2 regions of the Oxobacter pfennigii genome follow, and region 1 is predicted to be linked to the other one. Evidence: riboswitches for the same ligand, from Rfam matches in the RefSeq annotation. Region 1 holds a riboswitch; the other holds the start of a gene.
What was found. A riboswitch is a leader RNA that binds a small molecule or an ion and turns the genes downstream of it on or off. The one in region 1 is predicted to bind FMN.

Region 1 (15,791 bases):
TGCCAAAACCCTCTCTCAAAAGGTTACCGGGATTATGGAAAAGAGCAACTTTGATTCCCTTGTCATTGGCCTTGAATCTACTTCTGTCTATGGTGATCCTCTTGTTTACTTCCTAAAACAAGATACCTCTGTTAATAGATTCAATACCAAGATACATGTACTTAATCCAACTCAGGTAAACAAGTTTAAAATGTTTTACCCTGACCTTCCTAAAACCGACGATATAGATGCATGGATTATTGCTGAACATCTAAGATTCGGTCGAATAAACAAGGATGTCTATATGGATGATAGATACAAAGCCCTTCAAAAGCTTACGAGGGCAAGATTCCACACTGCGCAGAACCTTGCAAGGGAGAAAAACTGGTTCCTCAATAACCTGTTTTTGAAATTCTCTTCTCTTGCCCAAGAGAAGATTTTCTCAAACAAGTTTGGAGCTACTTCAAGCAGTCTCATCGAAGAATTCCTCTCGGTGGATGAGATTGCTTATATGCCGGTTGAAGAGTTAGCTGAATTCATCAACGAAAAAGGTAAAGGCCATTTTCAAAACCCCGATGAAATTGCTGCCGCTGTTCAAAAGGCAGCAAGAAGCTCGTACCGTCTCCCTAAAACGGTTACAGAGTCTGTAAATCAGGTGCTTGGATAAATAATTCCCAGTTGGCATTCCATATCCTACCATATTTTACAACTGAATTTGGTAGGTCTATTAACTGCATCTTTTTATAATCAAAAACAGTCAAATATCGCTAATATTTCAAAATTTATTTCCAGTTGGATATTGACATATTACCGCTGGACTTTTCACAAAGTAATAATTTCATTGTTTAATATTTATAGTATAACATTTATCTGTGATTTAAAAGAAAAAAACGCCCTATGGGCGAATTTTTTAATATGTACCATCAATCGTTATCGTCGAAATCATCGAAGCTGGAGCTTGTTCCACTTAATTTTGCTGCTAATTCAACAGCTTCTTCAATGCTGCCTGCTGTCTCTTCTTCCTCGGAAGCAACAGCGCTTAATTCTCCATCAGCCAATTTCATTGAATATTCGTTAAGTACATTGTGCAAATCATTGCTCTTGCTTGATAATTCGCTGGCTGCCATGCTTTTTGTATCATTCCCTAACGTATCTATGTCGCTTAGCAAATCCAGCTGAGTCTGTATGAAGGTCTTATATCTTGATTTAAAGAGCTGGAATTCCTGCTTGATTCTTTCATATTCTCCGTTAATCCTCACAACCTCTGTATGAGCCTGATCGATTATCTTTTGAGCTGTATCATTTGAATTTTTTATAATCAGTTCCGCCTCTTTTTGCGAATTATTCTTGGCCTGATCGGCTGCACCCTGGGCAAGAACCAATGTATTTTGCAGCGTAGCTTCGATTTTTGTATAATGCTCTAGTTTTTCAGATAATGAATTAATCTTTTCTCTTAATGCAGTGTTTTCTTTATACAGCTTTTCATAATCATCTACCACCTGCTCAAGAAAATCATCCACCTCATCAATATCATATCCGCGGAATGAGCGCTTAAACTCTTTATTATTTATTTCCATTGGGGTTATACCCATAGATTGCACCTCCGTATTAAATTATTTTTTTTATTATAATATTTATCCTGTCCTTTTTGGTTTTGCTGCCTATTCTCTCTAATACGATACGGCCTCTTCCCTTGAGAGAAATTACATCTCCTGTCTTTATCAAACGGTTTAAGTCTGTTACCTCCTCGAAGTTAACCTTTACTTTCTGAGACACAATTTCCTTTGCAATGCTGCTTCTTGATTCGCCGAAACCGGCGCTAAGCACTGCATCCAATCTCAATGATGCCACATTTGCAGCTATCACTTTAAAATTCTGTTCCCTTTGAGGAACGTTTTTCAAGTCGGCATATTCTGCTGACACTCCCACATGCTTTATCTTTGTGAGATTTATTTTAATATAATTGCTTATGTCCTCTGAAACTAAAATATAATTGAGGTCTTCGCTTAAAATGATATCGCCTATCTTGTCCCTTTTTATGCCCAGACTCATTAAAGCTCCCAATATATCCCTGTGTTCAAGCTTTTCAAACTTTGTGTTGCCCCTAAAGTATAAAGCACTGATAGGCAATTTTATGTATTGAAAATCCATACCCCCGGGGTAAATAACCAACATACTTCTCTCTGAATTTGCTATCCCGCCGGTTATCTCATAATTAACATGTCCTATTTTTTTAATTATTGCCGAAGCCTTCATGACTTGCGCAGGATCTAAAAAGTCTGTAAACCGTGGTTCGAAATATCTTTGAACCTGCTCGATATTATCTATTATCTTTACGGCAAGAATTTTATCTTCGCCGCTTTTTATGCTGTTCAATATCTCGTCTTTTTTATTCAATCAAATGATCACCTGTCCGCCCAGGAAAATATATTTTTTGCTGATAGTTCTTCCTTGAAATCTGAAGAAACATCTACATTATTAGGAGTTAAAAGCAATATTCCAGGCGATATTTCCTGAATACTGCCATCTAATGCATAGGCCGCACCGCTGGCAAAATCGACAAATCTCTGGGCAAGTTTTGGGTCCAGCTTTTGCAAGTTTGCCAGTACTATCTTTCTGTTTTTGAGACAGTCGCATATATTTGTAATTTCTTCATATTGTGTGGGCTGTACGATAACAACCTTTGCATTTGAAGTAGAGTGAATGCTTACTACTTTTCCTCTTTTATTGTTTGAAATAACCTCTAACTGTTCGCTTTCGGCAGAATTGATTTCTTCTTCATCAATTCTTTCTATTTCATCACCCATCCCGAAAACATCCAATACTTTATTAATAAAATTGTTTCCCATATTTTATCCTCCCTGATATTAATAATTTCTCGGTCCAAAAATCCCCGATCCGATCCTTATAATGTTAGCACCTTCTTCAATTGCTGTCTCAAAATCATTTGTCATTCCCATTGAAAGGTACTTCATGTCAATATTATCTATGTTACTTTTCTTTATATCTTCGAAAATCTCTTTCATCCTCTTAAAATATATTCTTGCATCTTCCGGGTTTTCAGCCATAGGTGCAACAGTCATAAGTCCGCAGATTTTAAGATTTTCATATGTATTTATAGAATTTATAAACTCCATTACACTATTCGGGTCAACTCCATGCTTGCTTTCTTCCCTGTCTATATTAACCTCAACAAGGATATCTATGACTTTTTTTATAGCACCAAATCGCTTGTCAATTTCCTGGGCCAACTTGACGCTGTCAACAGAATGAATCATGGAAACCTTGTCGGCTATATATTTGACCTTATTGGTTTGCAAATGGCCAATAAGATGCCATTCTATTTCTCCTGCAAGTTTAGGGTATTTGTCTACCAGTTCCTGTACCTTGTTTTCTCCGAAAACATGTACCCCGCAACTTAGAGTTTCGCTGATCTTATCGACGCTCATAGTCTTTGTAACAGCTATTAATTTAACGTCTTCCCCTTTACGTCCGGCTCTTAGTAATGCACTGTCAATCCTTTTCTTTATGGAGAATAAATTCTCACTTATAGTCATTAAAACCAAACCTCCTATAAAATATGCAAACTTAGGTTTCATGAAAATAGCAACAGTACATAATTATAATAAAATAGCCATAAATTACATTATATTAATTCTCCACAAACCTGTATTTTCCTTCATTTTTTTAAAAAAATCCCTGCCTAGAAAGCTCATTTTTAAGCTCTGAAGAAACATATACATCATCTGGAGTAAGGAGCAAAATCATATGAGATATTTCTTTTATATCCCCGCCTACCGCTTCTATTGCACCGCATGCAAAATCCACGCAGCGCTGAGCTGCTGCAACATTCACATCCTTTAAATTAACAATGACGATTTTTCTTTTCTTCAATTGATTTATAACATTTTTGATTTCATCAAAATCATGAATCTTCATTATCTCAATATTTGTGATGTCAATCTCTCTCGCATCCGGCACAATGCCCATATTAGGTTTTGAAATAATATGTATTTTATTCTCGGCTAATTCATTATCAATTTCCCGGGTTAAATCCTCTTCATTACCCAGTCCGAATATATTAAGTATTTTATTTACAAATCCATCTGCCATAATAAAATTTCCCCCTATTAAATGTAGCTCATCATTTAGTCATTGGACAAAATCTTAAAAACAAAGAAATCCACCATGTTTCCTATATATTTCTACATGAAAAAACATATTCCTGCATATCAATTTATATTTAATTTTGAAGAAATTCAAAGGTAATTCAGATGGCTCCTTATAAAATTTTACATGCTTAAAATTTTGATTTTATTCAATTTCTTTTTTGTAATAATATAAACAACCCCTCATATATATATACTGTTAATATTATATGTATCTTTATAAAGGAGGGGAAAAATGGAAGAATTTGATTTATATAAGGACATTGCAGTAAGAACTCAAGGTGACATATACGTGGGGGTCGTAGGTCCTGTAAGGACAGGCAAGTCTACATTTATTAAAAGATTCATGGACCTTTTAGTAATACCCAACATAGATAATAATTATAAAAAGGAAAGAGCCAAAGATGAACTTCCTCAAAGTGCAGCAGGCAGGACAATAATGACTACAGAGCCTAAATTTGTACCCAATGAGGCAGTTGAAATAAAGATTAAAGACAATGCAAAGCTTAAAATAAGAATGGTGGACTGCGTTGGATATCTTGTCAAGGATGCATTGGGATACTTGGAGGGAAGTGCCCCAAGAATGGTCACCACCCCCTGGTTTGACTACCAGATACCCTTTGAGCAGGCAGCGGAGCTTGGAACCAGAAAGGTTATAAATGACCACTCCACCATAGGAATTGTGGTTACAACCGATGGTTCAATAACGGATATCCCCAGAGAAAATTACTTAGACGCCGAAGAAAGGGTTATAAAAGAGCTTAAATATTTAAATAAGCCATTTGTCATGATACTGAATTCCATGCATCCTGATAACCCCGATACCATAACCTTAAAAAAGAGCCTTGAAGAGAAGTATGATATTCCTGTTCAGGCTGTTGATGTCATGCAGATGAGAGTAGAAGATATCGATAATCTTCTGGAAAATGTTTTGTTTGAATTCCCCATTAAGGAAATCAACATCGACCTGCCCGACTGGGTTGATGTGCTTGAAATGGACCACTGGCTCAAAAGAGATTTCCTTGATTCAGTTAAATTTGCTGCAAAGGATTTATATAAGCTGAGGGATATTAAGCCTGTCATCGAAAAGTTCAATGAATATGATTTTATCGGTGATGTTGAAATACAGGATTTAAAGCCCGGTGAAGGTATTGCCGATGTCAATATCAGGACCAAGGACGGCCTTTTCTACCAGGTATTGGGAGAATTTTGCGGTTATAAGATAGACGGTGAACGGCACCTCTTAGGACTTATGAAGGATCTTTCAATTGCAAAGCATGAATATGACAGGATTGCAGATGCCTTAAAAGATGTTCGCGAAACCGGATACGGGTTAGTTCCTCCTCAAATGGATGAGCTTAAATTAGAAGAGCCTGAAATTGTCAAACAGGGAGGAAAATTCGGCGTCAAGCTTAGGGCATCCGCTCCTTCTCTTCATATGATTAGGGCTGACATTGAAACTGAAGTGTCCCCTGTTGTAGGGACGGAAAAGCAAGGTGAAGATTTGGTTAAATCACTGCTTGAGCAGTTTGAAAGCGATCCGGCAAAATTATGGCAGTCAAATATGTTCGGCAAGACTTTAGAAGAATTAGTCAAGGAAGGATTACAGAGCAAGCTCTTTAAGATGCCTGAAGACGTACAGTCAAAGCTCCAGAGGACCGTACAGAAAATAGTCAATGAAGGCGGCGGCGGTTTAATCTGTATCATATTATAAAAATCCGGATTCTCAATCCGGATTTTTCCCTTCTCTGATCTGCCCGTTACAATATAACGGTCAGCCTTTAAATATCATCTGCCAAATTCATTTCAAATTCAATTTCATGTCTGAGGGGACTGTTATTGTCTCCTGATAATGGAATCTCCGGTTTCATTTTTCTCGAAATGTCCAATGCATTACGATAAAACCTTGCCACATCTAAGCTCCGTTTTTGGTAAAAGCGGAACACTTCCATGTCATAATAATAGCATTAATGGCTGCTGTGTTCTGCCTCACTTAATCATTTATACAAGTATCAACCGTAAATCCTAGGCATATAAAATTAAAAACCAGCCGTATTACGCTTCGATTTCACGAATCAGATTGACCATTTCAATGGCTCCAACAGCGCAGTCAAAGCCCTTATTGCCCGCCTTGCTGCCTGCCCGCTCAATGGCCTGTTCTATATTTTCCGTGGTCAGCACTCCAAACATAACGGGAATATTGCTGTTTAAAGATACACTGGCAATGCCCTTGGACACCTCACTGCATACATAATCATAGTGGGTTGTGCTGCCGCGGATGACCGCACCAAGGCATATAACAGCGTCGTATTTCCCGCTTTTCGCCATTTTAGATGCGATCAGCGGAATTTCAAAGGCTCCGGGAACCCACGCAATGTCTATGCTGTTCTCATTGACCTCATGGCGCTTCAGTCCGTCTAAGGCACCGCTTATCAGTTTAGCTGTTATAAATTCATTGAAACGTGCGGCAACAATGCCGATTTTAATATTCCTGGATACGAGTTTTCCTTCAAAGGTTCTCATTTCAACATCTCCTCCAATTTTATATTAATAGTCCAAAATATGGCCCATTTTTTCCTGCTTGGTCTTAAGATAAAATAGATCCTGTGTAGTAGCATCCATCTGTATGGGAATCCTCTCTGTAATCTCCATGCCAAAACCTGAAAGCTGATAGATTTTATCCGGGTTGTTGGTGAGCAGGCGCAATGTTTTTACTCCAAGATCACGCAGAATCTGAGCACCGATAAAGTACTCCCTCATATCTCCCTCAAAACCAAGGGCAAGATTAGCCTCCAAAGTATCCATTCCCTGATCCTGAAGCTTATAGGCACGCAATTTATTAATCAATCCAATACCGCGGCCTTCCTGGCGCATATACAGTAAGACCCCCCGACCTTCATCCTCAATTTGTGTCATTGCTGCCGCGAACTGCTGACCGCAGTCACAGCGGACGGAGCCGAAAGCATCACCGGTAAGGCACTCGGAATGAACGCGGCACAAAAGATTTTGACCGTCGCCGATCTCACCTTTGACCAACGCCACATGATGCTCGCCATTGAGCTTACTGATGTATCCATAAACCTTGAAATCACCGTATTTCGTCGGAAGATCGGCACAGGTAATCTGCTCTACTAGCTTGCCATTTCTTTTCCTGTATTCCTGTAAGGCTTTAATTGTAATAAATTTCATATTCCATTGCTGCGCCAGTGCTATTAATTCTGGTGTACGCATCATGGTTCCGTCCTCCCCCATGATCTCGCAGCACAGACCGCATTCCTTTAAGCCGGCCAGTCTCATCAGATCCACTGTGGCCTCGGTATGTCCGTTTCTCTCCAACACTCCGTTTTTCTTTGCCATCAAAGGGAACATGTGACCGGGGCGACGGAAATCCTCGGGTTTTGCATCGCCTTCCACGCATTTCATAGCGGTGAGGCTGCGCTCTGCCGCCGAAATACCAGTAGTAGTGTTAGCATGATCTATAGAAACAGTAAATGCCGTTTCATGATTGTCACTGTTATCAGAGACCATCTGAGGAAATTTCAACTTTTTACAAAGCTCTGTGCTCATTGGCATACAAATAAGACCCTTGCCATGTACGGCCATAAAATTCACATTTTCAGTAGTGGCAAACTGGGCGGCGCAAATAAAATCTCCTTCGTTTTCCCTGTCTTCATCGTCTGTAACCAGGATGATTTTCCCTTGACGAAGATCTTCCAGTGCTTCCTCTATGGTGTTAAATTGAAACATTTTGATTCCTCCTAAAAGCCGCATTTCGCAAGAAAGTCAGCTGTAATATTGTTTTTTAACGGCTGGGCTTCCATCAGCCGTTCAACGTATTTGCCAATACAGTCGTTCTCCAGATTGACTGTATCTCCAATATGCTTATCGGATAAAATTGTCATTACCGCCGTATGTGGTATGACAGAAACACTGAAACTGTCCTTATATACTTTAGCCACCGTCAGGCTGATTCCATCGATAGCAATCGAACCTTTTTCAATTATATACCGCAGAATTTTGGAGCTGGTTTTTATAGTGTACAAAATAGCGATATCATCTTTCTCAATGGCAGAAACCGTTCCGGTACCATCGATATGACCTGTGACAATATGCCCGCCGAATCTGCCGTTTATGGACATGGCCCGTTCCAGATTGACCAAACTTCCCCTGCGCAAGTTTCCGAGAGAAGAACGGTTTAAGGTTTCGTGCATCACGTCGGCAGTAAAGCCCCTTGGAGAAAAGGATGTGACTGTGAGGCAGACACCGTTGACAGCGATACTGTCTCCAATGCGGACATCCTCCATTATTTTCTTTGCCTGAACTGAGATAACAAAAGACTGAGCACCTTTTCGTATACTTTCCATTTTTCCGATTTCTTCTATGATTCCTGTGAACACCCTATCACCTCGCTTTCCAATAAAATATCCTCGCCTACCCGTATAACAGTTGGTTTGCTCAATTTGAAAGCCTCATCAGGGCAATCCACTCCCAAGCCTGATACCGGGGTTTGTCCGCTTCCCCCAAACATTTTAGGGGCAATATATGCCTGTACCTTGTTGACGATTCCGCTTTTAAGCGCAGACCAGTTCAGCGTACTGCCGCCTTCTAAAAGAATGCTGTCAATTTTTCTCTCACCCAGCCTTATCATCAAGCAATTAAGGTCAATATGCCCGTCTTTTAAAGGGAGTACCATAATATCGCAGCCTGCTTCTAAGTAAGGCTGGTGTTTTTCTTGATCCGGCACCGCCGTAGCAATAAGCGTACCGATACTCTTTGCCGAAGTAACAAGCCTTGAAGCTAGCGGCATTCTGAGTCTGGTATCGCACACAATACGCAGGGGATTTCTGTTGTTATCAAGCCGGCAGGTCAGCATTGGATCATCTAAAAGGACAGTGCCGATTCCCACCATTATGGCAGAATAGCGGTGCCGGTCCTCATGAACGCGCTGCCGCGCCCTTTCGCCGGTAATCCATTGAGACTTGCCGGTACGTGTTGCAATTTTTCCGTCCAGGGTCATGGCGTACTTCATTATCACGTAGGGCGTTTTGCTCTGGATATAGTGAAAGAAGCTCTCGTTGAGCGTATCACATTCGTCCTTTAGAATACCCTCTGTTACTTCAATTCCCCGGGAACGTAACAGCTTAATGCCTTTACCTGCCACCAAAGGATTAGGGTCACAAGAGCCAATTACTACACGACGGATACCGCTATTTAGGATAGCATCGGTACAAGGCGGTGTTTTGCCATAATGACAGCAAGGCTCCAGTGTCACATAAATGGTTGCGCCTGACGGAGATGTTTTGCAGCTTGCGAAGGCATTCCGTTCAGCATGGAGCTCTCCGTATTTCTGATGATAACCCTTTCCAATGACATTACCGTCTTTTACAATAACCGCGCCCACCATGGGATTGGGATTTACCCATCCGCAGCCCTTCTTTGCAAGCTTTATAGCAAGCTTCATATATTCTATATCAGTCATGCAGCACCTCCTAAAAAATGCCCTGAACAAAACCGTTCAGGGCATATAAGGCGTCGCAAGTGTGAGTAAGCAGCATATATTACAAATAAAAAACTCCGGAATAAAACATTATTCCAGAGCAGATTCACATACACACAGAAACACTGCGGCTTTCATCTTCTTTCATCCAGACTATACTGTCGGCTTCGGAGTTGCACCGAATCATGCCTTACGGCTCGTGGGCTTTACCACCGGTAGGGAATTTAACCCTGCCCTGAAGATATTATTCAATTGCTTTTATTATACTGCTTATTTTGTTTTTGTCAAGGTTAATGATGGAAAGATATTTCTACGGTTTGATTAAACTATACCGACCGGTAAGTGAAATGAAATTTTCCAATTCATGAAATTGCTTATTTTTTGTCTAACCTCACAATCATGATAATAGGTATTTCTTGCCCGGGAAAAGGAACTTCGTAAAATCCGCTTAAAACAAAATTATATAAAAATGCGGTGTTCAGTATTTCCTGAATAGAACGGTGGTAATAATTCTGTAAGACTGGTTGCCCTGCAATTGCCTCTCCCTGATATATTTGACTTGTGAAGTAATTATTATTTGGGTAGGTAAAACAGGGATGGTGCGTTGCAAAAACAAATGAGCCTCCGGTTCTCATCATCAAATGTACTGCTTTAAATAGTGGATTAATATCTGAAATATCCATAATTGCCATGTTCGCAACAGCCTTATCAAAAAGTTTATCTTGCCCGAGTGCTAAAAGTTCATCATAATTAGTTGCGTCACATACATAAAAATTCACCCTATCCAGCACATCTGCCCGGCGTTTTTTCGCCAGCTCAATCATTTTGGCGCTATAGTCAAAGGCAACCACTTTCGCACCGCATTCAGCCAACCTTTCGGAAAAATTCCCGTTTCCACAGGCAATGTCCAATACCAGCTCCCCCTGGCAAATATCAAGCAGCTCTTCTGTATAAGGTCTGACCAAATTACGATGAAAATCATTAGAGTCATCCCCCATTCTCTCGTCCCAAAAAGTTGCATTGGTTTCCCATGCTGTAAGACCGTTATCTATTTTTGACATAAGTACCTCCATAAACCTCTTATAATATTGTACCATTTTTCCCGATAGAAAAAACTTATCTTCCTCTTTAAGTCTCTCTTCTTTCACTTGCTTAACAAGTGGTTTCCGGTGAGCAACAAAAAGCTAAACGAGATAATATCTCGTTCAGGGTATATAAGACATCCCAAGTCGATAGTAAGCAATTATATTACAATAAAAAGCTCTGGAATAAAACATTATTCCAGAGCAGATTCACATACACACAGAAACACTGAGGCCTTTATCTTCTTTCATCCAGACTATGCTGTCGGCTTCGGAGTTACACCGAATCATGCCTTGCGGCTAGTGGGCTTTACCACCGGTAGGGAATTTAACCCTGCCCTGAAGATATCATTCAATTGAATCTTATTATACTGCTTATTTTGTTTTTGTAAACTAAATTCAAGCCTCCGCTATGGTTTTCCCATAGGCTTCACATTGGGACAAGGCAGCTTCATCCGGTACCCAAAGAGTTTTAATCCCGTCGTCAAGCACACGGAAACCGGAGTCCGCAAGCGCTTTAGAAATATGTCCCACAGACTCTCCGCTCCACCCATAGCTGCCGAATGCCGCCGCGCTCTTTCCTGTAAACTTGAGTCCCTTTATCATCTCCAGCAGGCCTCCTATGGAATGCAGGATGCCGCGGTTGATGGTGGACGAACCGATGAGAACCGTTTTTGAGCGGAATATCTCCGTGATAATATCATTCTTGTCCTCTTTTGCCGCATTAAAAAGCTTCACCGTCACACTCATATCCTGACTGCGTATGCCCGCAGCAATGGCCTCTGCCATGCGTCGCGTTGCGCCCCACATGGTATCGTAGACGATGCTGATTTGATTCTCTTGGTAAGAAGCCGCCCATTTCAGATACGCTTGGATAATCTGCGCAGGCTCTTCCTTCCATATAACTCCGTGGCTTGGGCAGATCATATCCACCGGCAGCCCTAAGCCTAACACCTCATTGATCTTTTTTATAACCAGCGGTGAAAACGGATTCAGTATATTGGCGTAATACTTTATGGCCTCGGTGTAAAGCTCGGCAGTATCCACCGTGTCATTGTACAAGGATTCGGTGGCGTAATGCTGTCCGAAGGCATCATTGGAGAACAGTATATTCTCACCCGTAAGATAACAGAACATACTGTCCGGCCAATGCAGCATTGGCGCTTCCACAAAAATCAGCTTTGTACTGCCCAGCTCAAGTGTATCCCCTGTCTTTACCGTGATAAAATTCCAGTCATGGTGATAATGCCCTTTAAGCGATTTAACGGCGTTGGCCGTGCAGTAGATGGGCGTATCGGGAATATAGCGCATAAGCTCCGGCAGCGCGCCGCTGTGATCGCTCTCCGCATGGTTTGCAATAATGTAGTCGATCTCTTTCAAATCGATTTCATTCTGCAGATTGCTGACAAACTCCTTGTCAAAAGGCTTCCAGACCGTTTCAATCAGTACATTTTTCACGTCCTTTATAAGATAGGAGTTATACGATGAGCCTTTCCATGTCGAATATTCGTCCCCATGAAACTTCTTTAATTCCCAATCTACCTTGCCAACCCATGTAACTTTAGAAGTCAGTGCTTTTCCCATTGTTATCCCTCCATTTTTTATATTTAGTATAACACAAAAACAGTAAATTCATGTTGTAGTCTGTAAGTTGAAAAAGTCTGGCTTTCGGGGCAATTTTCAAGTTCTCAAATTGCCTGCCTTAATTCATGTATTTATGATTTTGAGATACCTCAATATCAAAATGTTATATTATGGTAAGCCATAAGTCAAGCTAAAGAAAAAACAGACAATAATCTCGCTATATATTTTAATAACCATTATTGACATTAAAATAGAATAGTTCTATAGTAATACATAGATATGCTATGCATAGTAATTCAATATATAGATTTGAGGTGGTACTTATGAAGGTTAACAAAGAGTTGCTTAAGGGAAGCACTGTAATCCTTATCTTAACTTTACTTGACCGTAAGCCAATGTACGGTTATGAGATTATAAAAGAAATAGATAAGAAGTCAGATGGTGTTTTTAACTTCAAGGAAGGAACACTTTATCCGATTTTACATTCCCTTGAGGCAGAAGGTTTTGTCTTATCTTATTGGGATGAAGTTGAGAGCCGTAAAAGGAAGTATTATAAAATTACGGATGCCGGGAAATTGCAGGTTAAGGAAAAGCAAGAGGAATGGTTCACTTTTAAGAGCGCGGTAGATAAGGTTTTATTGGAGGAGATCGTATGGAATTAGGTAGTAATAATAAAGCCCGGGAATATATAAACGATGTGTGTTCACAAGTACGCTTTAAAGAAATTCATAAAGAAATAAGCCTAGAAATACAAAGCCACATTACAGAGTTGGCAGAAGAATATTTAAATGAGGGTTTTACCGAAACTGATTCAATAAATAAAGCAGTTGCCCAAATGGGTGACGCTATAACAGTCGGAAATCAATTGAATAAAGTTCACAAGTCTAAACCGGAATGGGGCATATTGGCCCTGACATTCATGCTTGCAAGTTTCGGGATAATAACTAATTACTTGATAGCAACACAAGGTGCATCCTACTATAACCCTTCTTCAATACTTATTAGAAGTTTGTCATTTAGTATTTTAGGAATAGCTGCTGCGGTAGGTCTGTACTTTTTTGATTACAAGAAGATAAAACCATATTCCAAATACATATATATAATAACTTCAATATTTATAATATACTCAATTTTATTTGGTCGTCCCGTAAATGGATTATTACGGTTTTCAATAGGTCCTTTTGTTATTCCTGTAGAAGCATGTCTCTTATTTTATGTTATTGCACTGTCAGGTATAATGGATAACTGGAACTGGAATCAACCCAAAAATATTCTATACAGCCTGGGGCTGCTCATATTTCCAATTATTCTTATGTTGGCAGTGCCCTCACTTGACAGCATACTAATATATTCAACCGCATTTTTAGTTCTCGCAATCATGTCCGGTGCAAAGCTAAAATATATTCTTGGTATAATAGGCTCTGAAATTATAATATTTTTATTTCAGATATTCAGCAGGCCATATAGAGTAAAACGGTTTTTTATCTTTCTCAATCCGAACAAAGACCCTTCTGGAAGCGGATATATCAATATTCAATTAAGTAAGGTACTTCATTCTGCAGGTTTATTAGGGCAGGGGTTTACATTTAAACCGGGAGTTATACCGGAAGTCCATACCGATTTTATATTTGCTTATGTAGTATATACTTTTGGATGGATTGCAGGACTCATATTGATAGCACTGTTTATCTCCTTTATAGTCCGTATAGCCGGATTAGTTGGTTTAGTAAAAAATAATTACGGCAAACTATTATTAAGTGGTTTTGCAGCAGTTTTTTCCATACAATTTTTATGGAATATTCTAATGGTTTTAGGATTAGCACCTTTAGGCGGAACCGGATTACCCTTTATAAGCTATGGGGGAACTCAATTTATTATTAATATGATTGTGATAGGACTGATATTAGGCATATACAGACGAAGAAATATAAGAGAAATTGCATTTTATGCATAAAAAATGTGAGGTTGTCATCAGATTATCAGGAGTGAAAAAACAAAAGTGTTATTATAACATTAAAAAAGCCTTAAAGAGTTGTACTTTAAGGCTTTCCATGGAAAATTATTTCACAGCTAAGCGCATACGATACGAAAAGTCGATTTCAAACATTTCATCTTGAAAAAGCCTGATGATTTTATTCTTGAAAGCGACAATATCGTCTAATAATAATTCTGGGTATTTTGTAATAATAGCTTGTAAGCTACCCTGGCTGATGATTATATTGATAAAGCGTTCCGACGTACATAGTTCTGTGTTGGAAAAAACAATTTCTCTTGCATACCGAAAATAACAACTGTTTTTTATGTTGGATAAATGTTCTTCTTTATTGTAACGAATAAATGTATCTTTTACATCAGGTAACTTTTCTTCTAACTCTCTCACCTTTTTATAAAGGATGTCATATGCTTGATCAGCCTGCCAAATTGAAACAGGCGGCCAATCACAATCAACAGTAGCAAAAACACCTCCGGCTTTTAAAATTCTGTTTACTTCTGTTAAAGTTGCTATTGGCTCCATCCAATGAAATGATTGAGAACAAATAACCACATCTGAAGAATCACTTTCAATTCCGGTATCATGGCTAAATGCATTAATAAAGCTAATCTTATTATTTGCCTTTCTTTTGGCAACGGTAATCATATCTGTACTTGGTTCAACGCCGATTATTTGACTGCAGTAGTCACTCCAAACAACAGTCGATAGTCCTGTTCCGCATCCTAAATCCACAATCCGGTCCGGTGTATTCCCTAAATAGCGAATAATTGTCTTTACGGGATAAAATGGCATTGCTGGTCGTGCGCTTTTATAAGTTTCTGCGAAACCGTTAAATCTATCGGCATTTATTCGGATATCCATTTAAGTAAGCACACTCCCTTTTAATTCTCTGAATAATGCGTTCAATTTCTGTTATTGGCTAATTGAATTATACCATATAATATGAAAAGATTTTTGTAGTTAATCCATCATAGACAGCTATTGCTTTTTACTTGAATACCATGTTGTTATGAAATCATTTATCTCATTTGCGGGCATTACCAAAGAATATCTGAAATTATCAAAGATATCACGGCCACCGCCTAAAACAATCCCCGCTATTTCTGATTGTTTATTTAATAAAACACTTCCACTACTACCGAAATTATCATAGGCGGATGTTTTGATTACTAATCGCTGATTCTCTCCGTTTGTATCGCCAAATTTGACTGGTTTTTTTGAAATAATCGAACCATAAGTGATTTCATTTCTCCCTTCATTTAATGGACTGCTAATAATCGCAACTTGATCTTTAAAAGCCGGGGTGTTTGAGGCAATATTTAATATTCCAAAAGAATCACTGCAACTAAATTTAAGGATAGCAAGATCATACTCCTCATCAGAATAAACCACTTCTGCTATAGGTAAAGTCTTATAATAGTCTCTTAACCCTATATGTTGTTCTTGCTGTGCAATGCGTTCATTATATGTTAAATCATCATAAGAGA
Region 2 (5,456 bases), on a different contig from region 1:
TTCAGCTCGTAATCCTCTATAGGCAGTGTTGTGATTTTCCTCTTTCTTATAATATCTATGCAGATGTTGGATGCAATTTTTACAGCCCAGGTGGAGAATTTGCTTGTGCCGTTATAAGATTTCAAGCCTCTGTATATTTTCATGAAGGCCTCCTGGGTGGCATCCTCGGCTTCGCCTCTGTCATAAAGCATCCTAAGGCACAGGTTATATATGAGCTTTTTATGTTTTGTTATAAGTTCGCTGAAGGCGTCCAGGTCGCCTTCCTGTGCCCTGGAAATCAGCAAAGCCTCCTCATCTATCATATCACCACTTCTTTCAAACTCTTCTATTGTTATATACGTCAGTATTCTGAATATGTCTGAAAAAATTTACACATTGTTTTTCCACATGATGATGGCGTCCTCATTGTTGTCTTCGTAGTATTTAGGGCGAATGCCGACGGATACAAAGCCGTATTTTTCATAAAGCCTTTGGGCTATGTAATTTGTCCTTCTAACCTCCAATGTCATGGCTATGATATTTTCTTGTTTTGCCATTTCAATCATTGCCTTTAAGATAAGGTTTCCTATTCCTTTACCCCTGTAATCGGGGTGTACTGCTATGTTGGTTATGTGGCTTTCATCCAATATAATCCACATGCCTCCGTAGCCTATTACTTTATCCGTGTCCTTTGCCACTACATATCTTGCGGCTCTGTTGTTTTGCACTTCAGTTATGAAGGATTCAGCCGACCAGGGTACGGCAAAGGAGAGGTTTTCTATCACCATAATCTCCGGTATGTCATCTATATCCATTCTGCATAATTTTATATCCCCCATGACTTTATTCTCCTCTGCTGGCTTTGTCATATTCCCTTTCGGCCTGGGATTGTCTTAAATAAAAGGGGGCAAAAGTTATATAATCATCGGTATCGTTATTATTAAGCCGCTTTAATGCAAGGGCTGCAATGGAGGATGCTTTTTGCATATTAAGGTGAGGGGGAGCAAATACTGGCTTTTCCCTTAATTCCAGTTGTATTTTTTCTTTGTGCACAAAGATACCGTCACCTAAAAATATTATTTTTTCATGGTATTCTTTAAGCATCGAAAAAAGCTCATCCATATGTATGGCCATATAGTCACTTAATTTTTTAAATTCATCACCTTCCCATTTGTAGATACAGGTGTATACGTTATCCCTTAGGGCATCCATTATAGGGCATATTATTCCCTTTGAGTGGGGAAGATTGTACACAAGAGCATCGAGAGTAGGTATGGCGATCAATGGCTTATTTGCACCCTGGCATAATCCCTTTACCGTTGCAGCGCCGATTCTCAATCCCGTAAAGGAGCCGGGACCTGAGGCACAGGCAATTGCATCCATATCTTTTATGTCCAATTCGATAGATTTTAATAAATCGTCTATCATGGGCATTATTATGGTGGAATGCTGTTTTTTGTAATTGTAGGTTATCTCTCCTATGAGTTTATTTTCGTCGGCTACCGCGACGGATGCCACCATGGATGAGGTATCTATGGCTAGAACTCGCATTTTTCAATCATCTCCCATATAAGTCCCTGGTATTTCTCGCCGTTGACTTTGATTTGGATTTTTCGATAGTCTTCGCCTACTTCCATATCTTTTGATATGTCTACCCATATGTTTTCCTTTGGCAAAATTTCTTCTATTATATTAGCCCATTCTATAACGCTGACGCCTTGGCCATATATGTATTCATCGAAACCTATTTCATGCATTTCGTCGGTGTCGTTTATTCTGTATACATCGAAATGATACAAGGGAAGCCTTCCATTATATTCGTTTACGATAGTAAAGGTGGGGCTTGTTATATAATCATCTATATTAAGCCCCTTTGCAAGGCCTTTGACGAATTTAGTTTTTCCAGCGCCTAAATCGCCTGTCAGGCAGATTACATAGCCTTTATTGGCTATAGAGCCCAAGTATTCCCCAACTTTTTCGGTATCATTGGGGCTATATGATTCAAACAACATATTATCACTACCCTTTCGAAGGTATTTGATTACAAAAAGCTTGCCGCTTCCTTGTAATCAGATATCTGCATATGCCAGATGAAATTGTAAGCTGTTAGAGAACACTCCTCGTGCAGGTTACGCTCTTATCAGCAATACTAGTTTCTAATCCGAGGAGTGTCCACAGCTTATATTTTATCCAAATTTCCATTCTAATTATATATGTAGTGGTAAAAATGGGCAAGAAATAACCGTCGGTTTGGCCGACGGCTTGCTTTACCTATGAAGGATGGGGGATAAGCTCTTGTATGATAAAAATCCGAGAAGTGCAACTATGATGCCTTTTAAGATATTAAAGGGCACTATACTCAATGCGACAAAGGTGTTTAAATCTTTTATTGCAGGATTGATTTTGGCACCGGCGTCAACTATTGCCGGAATGGGAAAGCCTAAGACTTTTTCGTATAAGGGCAGGAATATAAACAAATTGCACACGGCAGCTACCGCCGCCATAGCAACAACACCTGCTATCAGTCCGTATAATGCGTGAGCTCTGTCCTTTTTAATCTTATACACCATGCCTGCGGCAAATACAAAGGCAGCACCTACGACGAAGTTTGCAATTTCACCTATGCCTGCAGTAGTATTCTTAAGAAGAACATGAAGTATGTTCTTTACTGCTTCGATTATAACGCCGGCTAAAGGCCCTAAGGCGAAGCTTCCTAAAAGTGCGGGAAAATCGCTTATATCCACCTTTAAAAATTCGGGGAAAAAGGGAAGCGGAAATTCAATCAGCATAAGTATAAATGCTGCTGCCGATAAAACAGAAATTTTTACCAGCTTATTAAGTCTTTGATCTCTCATAATAAACCCTCCAGAATAAATATTACTGTCTAGCCCTAATCTTCGGTGGGTCATAAGAAAAAAATCCTGAAAAATAAAAAGCTCCTGAAGAACTTCAGGAGAAAAATACAAGGTAAACACAACCTTCTTTCATCCAGACTTTACTGTCGGCTCCGGAATTAAACCGGATCTGCTTAATTAAAAGCTCGCGGGCTGTACCGCCGGTCGGGAAATGCAAAATAATACGTAAGTATTCAATTGCTCACCCTGCCCTGAAGATTCATTGGCTATTCAGTTCGAATATTATTATAGCATATATTTTTTCCCTTTGCTAGACTATCGCTTCAGCTTTTTTACAACTTCATATACAAGCCTTGCGGTCATTCCCCATATCATTTCATTTTTGTATCTATATATGAGGATTTCGTAATTTCTTCTGCCCCAGGACTTGTAGTAAAGCTCCGGCAGGCCTAATTCTTCTGCCGGAAGAAGAGTCACTTTTCTGCCTTCCTCATCCATGTAGGAAGATTCTATCATAACGCGGGTATTATATTTCTCCGGCTGGCTGTTTTCAAAATGGGATACAGGAACGGTAAATGCGTACTCCACCTCATTTTTGTTGATTATTAATTCATCAGTGCCCCCTATGTCCACTAGACTCACAAAAGAATCAATGGTAATGCCCATAGGAGCAACCATTGTATCAAGGCGTCCAATTATCTTTATCTTATCCTTGGGAATGCCCATCTCCTCATAGGTTTCGCGTATAGCTGTTGCTTCAAGGCTTTCATCCTCTGTCGGGTCGTACATTCCCCCCGGAAAGGACACCTCGCCGCCCTGTCTTATATTAAAATTTCTCATCTGAAATAATAGATGATATTCCCCACCTATAAAAACCAAAGGTATCAATACAACGGAATTATGGTACAGCTCTTTATCCAGTATGCCCGGAATTTCAGTAAGATTCTTTATCATATCATCCAGCCCTTTTTTGTCCATTCCCTTCCCCCCTTCTACACTATTATAACAATAGGGGACGGTTCACTCCACTTTTTCTTTTAACAACAGCAGTAACAACAGGGACGGTTCATAACAACAGGGACGGTTCATTCTATTTTTTCTTTGACAAAATACGGTTCATAACAACAGGGACGGTTCATTCTATTTTTTCTTTGACAAAATACGGGACGGCTCATCCTACTTTCTCTTTAAAATATTTATATCAAGTAGACGTGGGCAAATCTGCTTTTAAATTGTGCTGATTTTGTGGACTGGACTCACCTTTTATGATTATAATTAAATAGGGGCCTGCACAAAACCATATTTAAGATCATTTTCTTTAATACCTTCTATCATAATAAATATGTTCGCTTTCTTAGCATAATAAATTAGCTGCTTCTTTTAAGGGGGGATATTATGGTTGAATGGTGGAATAGTATACCGGGTGATCAAAGAGTATATTGGTATATAGGGATTCCTTTTACTACTCTCTTTATAATTCAAACCCTCCTGCCATTTTTAGGACTTGGTGACCACGGAGATTTTGGCGATTCAAATGAGAATTTGGGAGATATCCATGAATATCTGGATTCAGACGGCTTCCAGGACTATACCTTCGATGATGTCTCTTCTCCCTTTAGACTTCTCACCATGCGAAATTTCATTGTTTTCTTTACCGTATTTTCATGGACCGGCATTGTACTTGACAAATTTAATATGAATAAAATACTTGAAGTCCTGCTTTCCTGTGGCGCAGGTTTTATAGTCAGCCTGATTATAAGCAGCCTGTTTTATTTCATCGCCAATTTGACGGAATACGGCGGAATGGACCTTAAAAATGCAATAAATGCAAAGGGAGAAGTGTATCTCACCATTCCAGGGGCAAAGGATGGCGTGGGAAAGGTTACGGTGATAGTGCAGGGTACATCCCGGGAATTAGATGCAATGACCAATGGGAAAACTATTCCTACTGGAGAAAGAGTTAAGGTTATAGGCGTAATCGACAATCAAATTTTATTGGTTGAAAATTTGGTTGAAGATCATATCGATTAATTAAAAGGGGGTCAGTTTATGTATGAGATAATTTTATACACTGTCATAGCAGTGGCAATACTATCAACCGTTATTATGCTGTTTTTAAGATTTAAAAGATGTCCGTCCGATAAGGTACTCGTTGTTTATGGTAAGATAGGAAGAAGCGGAGACGGCACGGCAAGGTCTGCAAAATGCATCCATGGAGGAGCTGCCTTTGTATGGCCTGTTATACAGAATTATGAATTTTTAGATTTGACTCCGATTTCGATCGAAGTAAATTTGACCAAGGCATTGAGCAAACAGAACATAAGGGTGGATGTACCTTCCAGATTTACCGTAGGTATTTCCACGGAACCCGAGGTTATGCCAAATGCGGCGGAAAGAATCTTGGGGCTGCAGCTTAAGGATATACAGGAACTGGCAAAGGATATTATATTTGGCCAGCTAAGGCTTGTAATTGCCACCATGGATATTGAGGAAATAAATTCAGACAGAGATAAATTTTTAGCCAATGTATCCAAAAACGTGGAGGCTGAACTTAAAAAGATTGGTTTAAAGCTTATAAACGTTAACGTTACAGACATAAAGGATGAATCCGGTTATATTGAA

Region 2: another riboswitch for FMN. It lies ahead of OXPF_RS15120 (ECF transporter S component); the one in region 1 lies ahead of OXPF_RS10750 (class I SAM-dependent methyltransferase).

Annotation. Positions count from the first base shown of each region.
Region 1 is NZ_LKET01000032.1:111,230-127,020, forward strand. It holds gene OXPF_RS10690 (IS110 family transposase) at 1-646, shown strand, start outside; gene OXPF_RS10695 (DivIVA domain-containing protein) at 903-1,571, opposite strand; gene OXPF_RS10700 (YlmH family RNA-binding protein) at 1,588-2,376, opposite strand; gene OXPF_RS10705 (cell division protein SepF) at 2,385-2,828, opposite strand; gene OXPF_RS10710 (YggS family pyridoxal phosphate-dependent enzyme) at 2,847-3,536, opposite strand; gene OXPF_RS10715 (cell division protein SepF) at 3,667-4,092, opposite strand; gene spoIVA (stage IV sporulation protein A) at 4,384-5,862, shown strand; gene ribH (6,7-dimethyl-8-ribityllumazine synthase) at 6,204-6,671, opposite strand; gene OXPF_RS10730 (bifunctional 3,4-dihydroxy-2-butanone-4-phosphate synthase/GTP cyclohydrolase II) at 6,696-7,895, opposite strand; gene OXPF_RS10735 (riboflavin synthase) at 7,907-8,545, opposite strand; gene ribD (bifunctional diaminohydroxyphosphoribosylaminopyrimidine deaminase/5-amino-6-(5-phosphoribosylamino)uracil reductase RibD) at 8,527-9,627, opposite strand; FMN riboswitch at 9,778-9,892, opposite strand; gene OXPF_RS10750 (class I SAM-dependent methyltransferase) at 10,020-10,706, opposite strand; FMN riboswitch at 10,964-11,078, opposite strand; gene OXPF_RS10760 (anaerobic nitric oxide reductase flavorubredoxin) at 11,127-12,311, opposite strand; gene OXPF_RS10765 (PadR family transcriptional regulator) at 12,635-12,973, shown strand; gene OXPF_RS10770 (FtsW/RodA/SpoVE family cell cycle protein) at 12,964-14,265, shown strand; gene OXPF_RS10775 (class I SAM-dependent methyltransferase) at 14,371-15,165, opposite strand; gene OXPF_RS10780 (S1 family peptidase) at 15,283-15,791, opposite strand, start outside.
Region 2 is NZ_LKET01000039.1:382,696-388,151, reverse strand. It holds gene OXPF_RS15140 (RNA polymerase sigma factor) at 1-302, opposite strand, end outside; gene rimI (ribosomal protein S18-alanine N-acetyltransferase) at 369-818, opposite strand; gene tsaB (tRNA (adenosine(37)-N6)-threonylcarbamoyltransferase complex dimerization subunit type 1 TsaB) at 823-1,530, opposite strand; gene tsaE (tRNA (adenosine(37)-N6)-threonylcarbamoyltransferase complex ATPase subunit type 1 TsaE) at 1,518-1,991, opposite strand; gene OXPF_RS15120 (ECF transporter S component) at 2,247-2,834, opposite strand; FMN riboswitch at 2,952-3,097, opposite strand; gene OXPF_RS15115 (NUDIX hydrolase) at 3,150-3,812, opposite strand; gene OXPF_RS15110 (hypothetical protein) at 4,230-4,865, shown strand; gene OXPF_RS15105 (flotillin family protein) at 4,884-5,456, shown strand, end outside.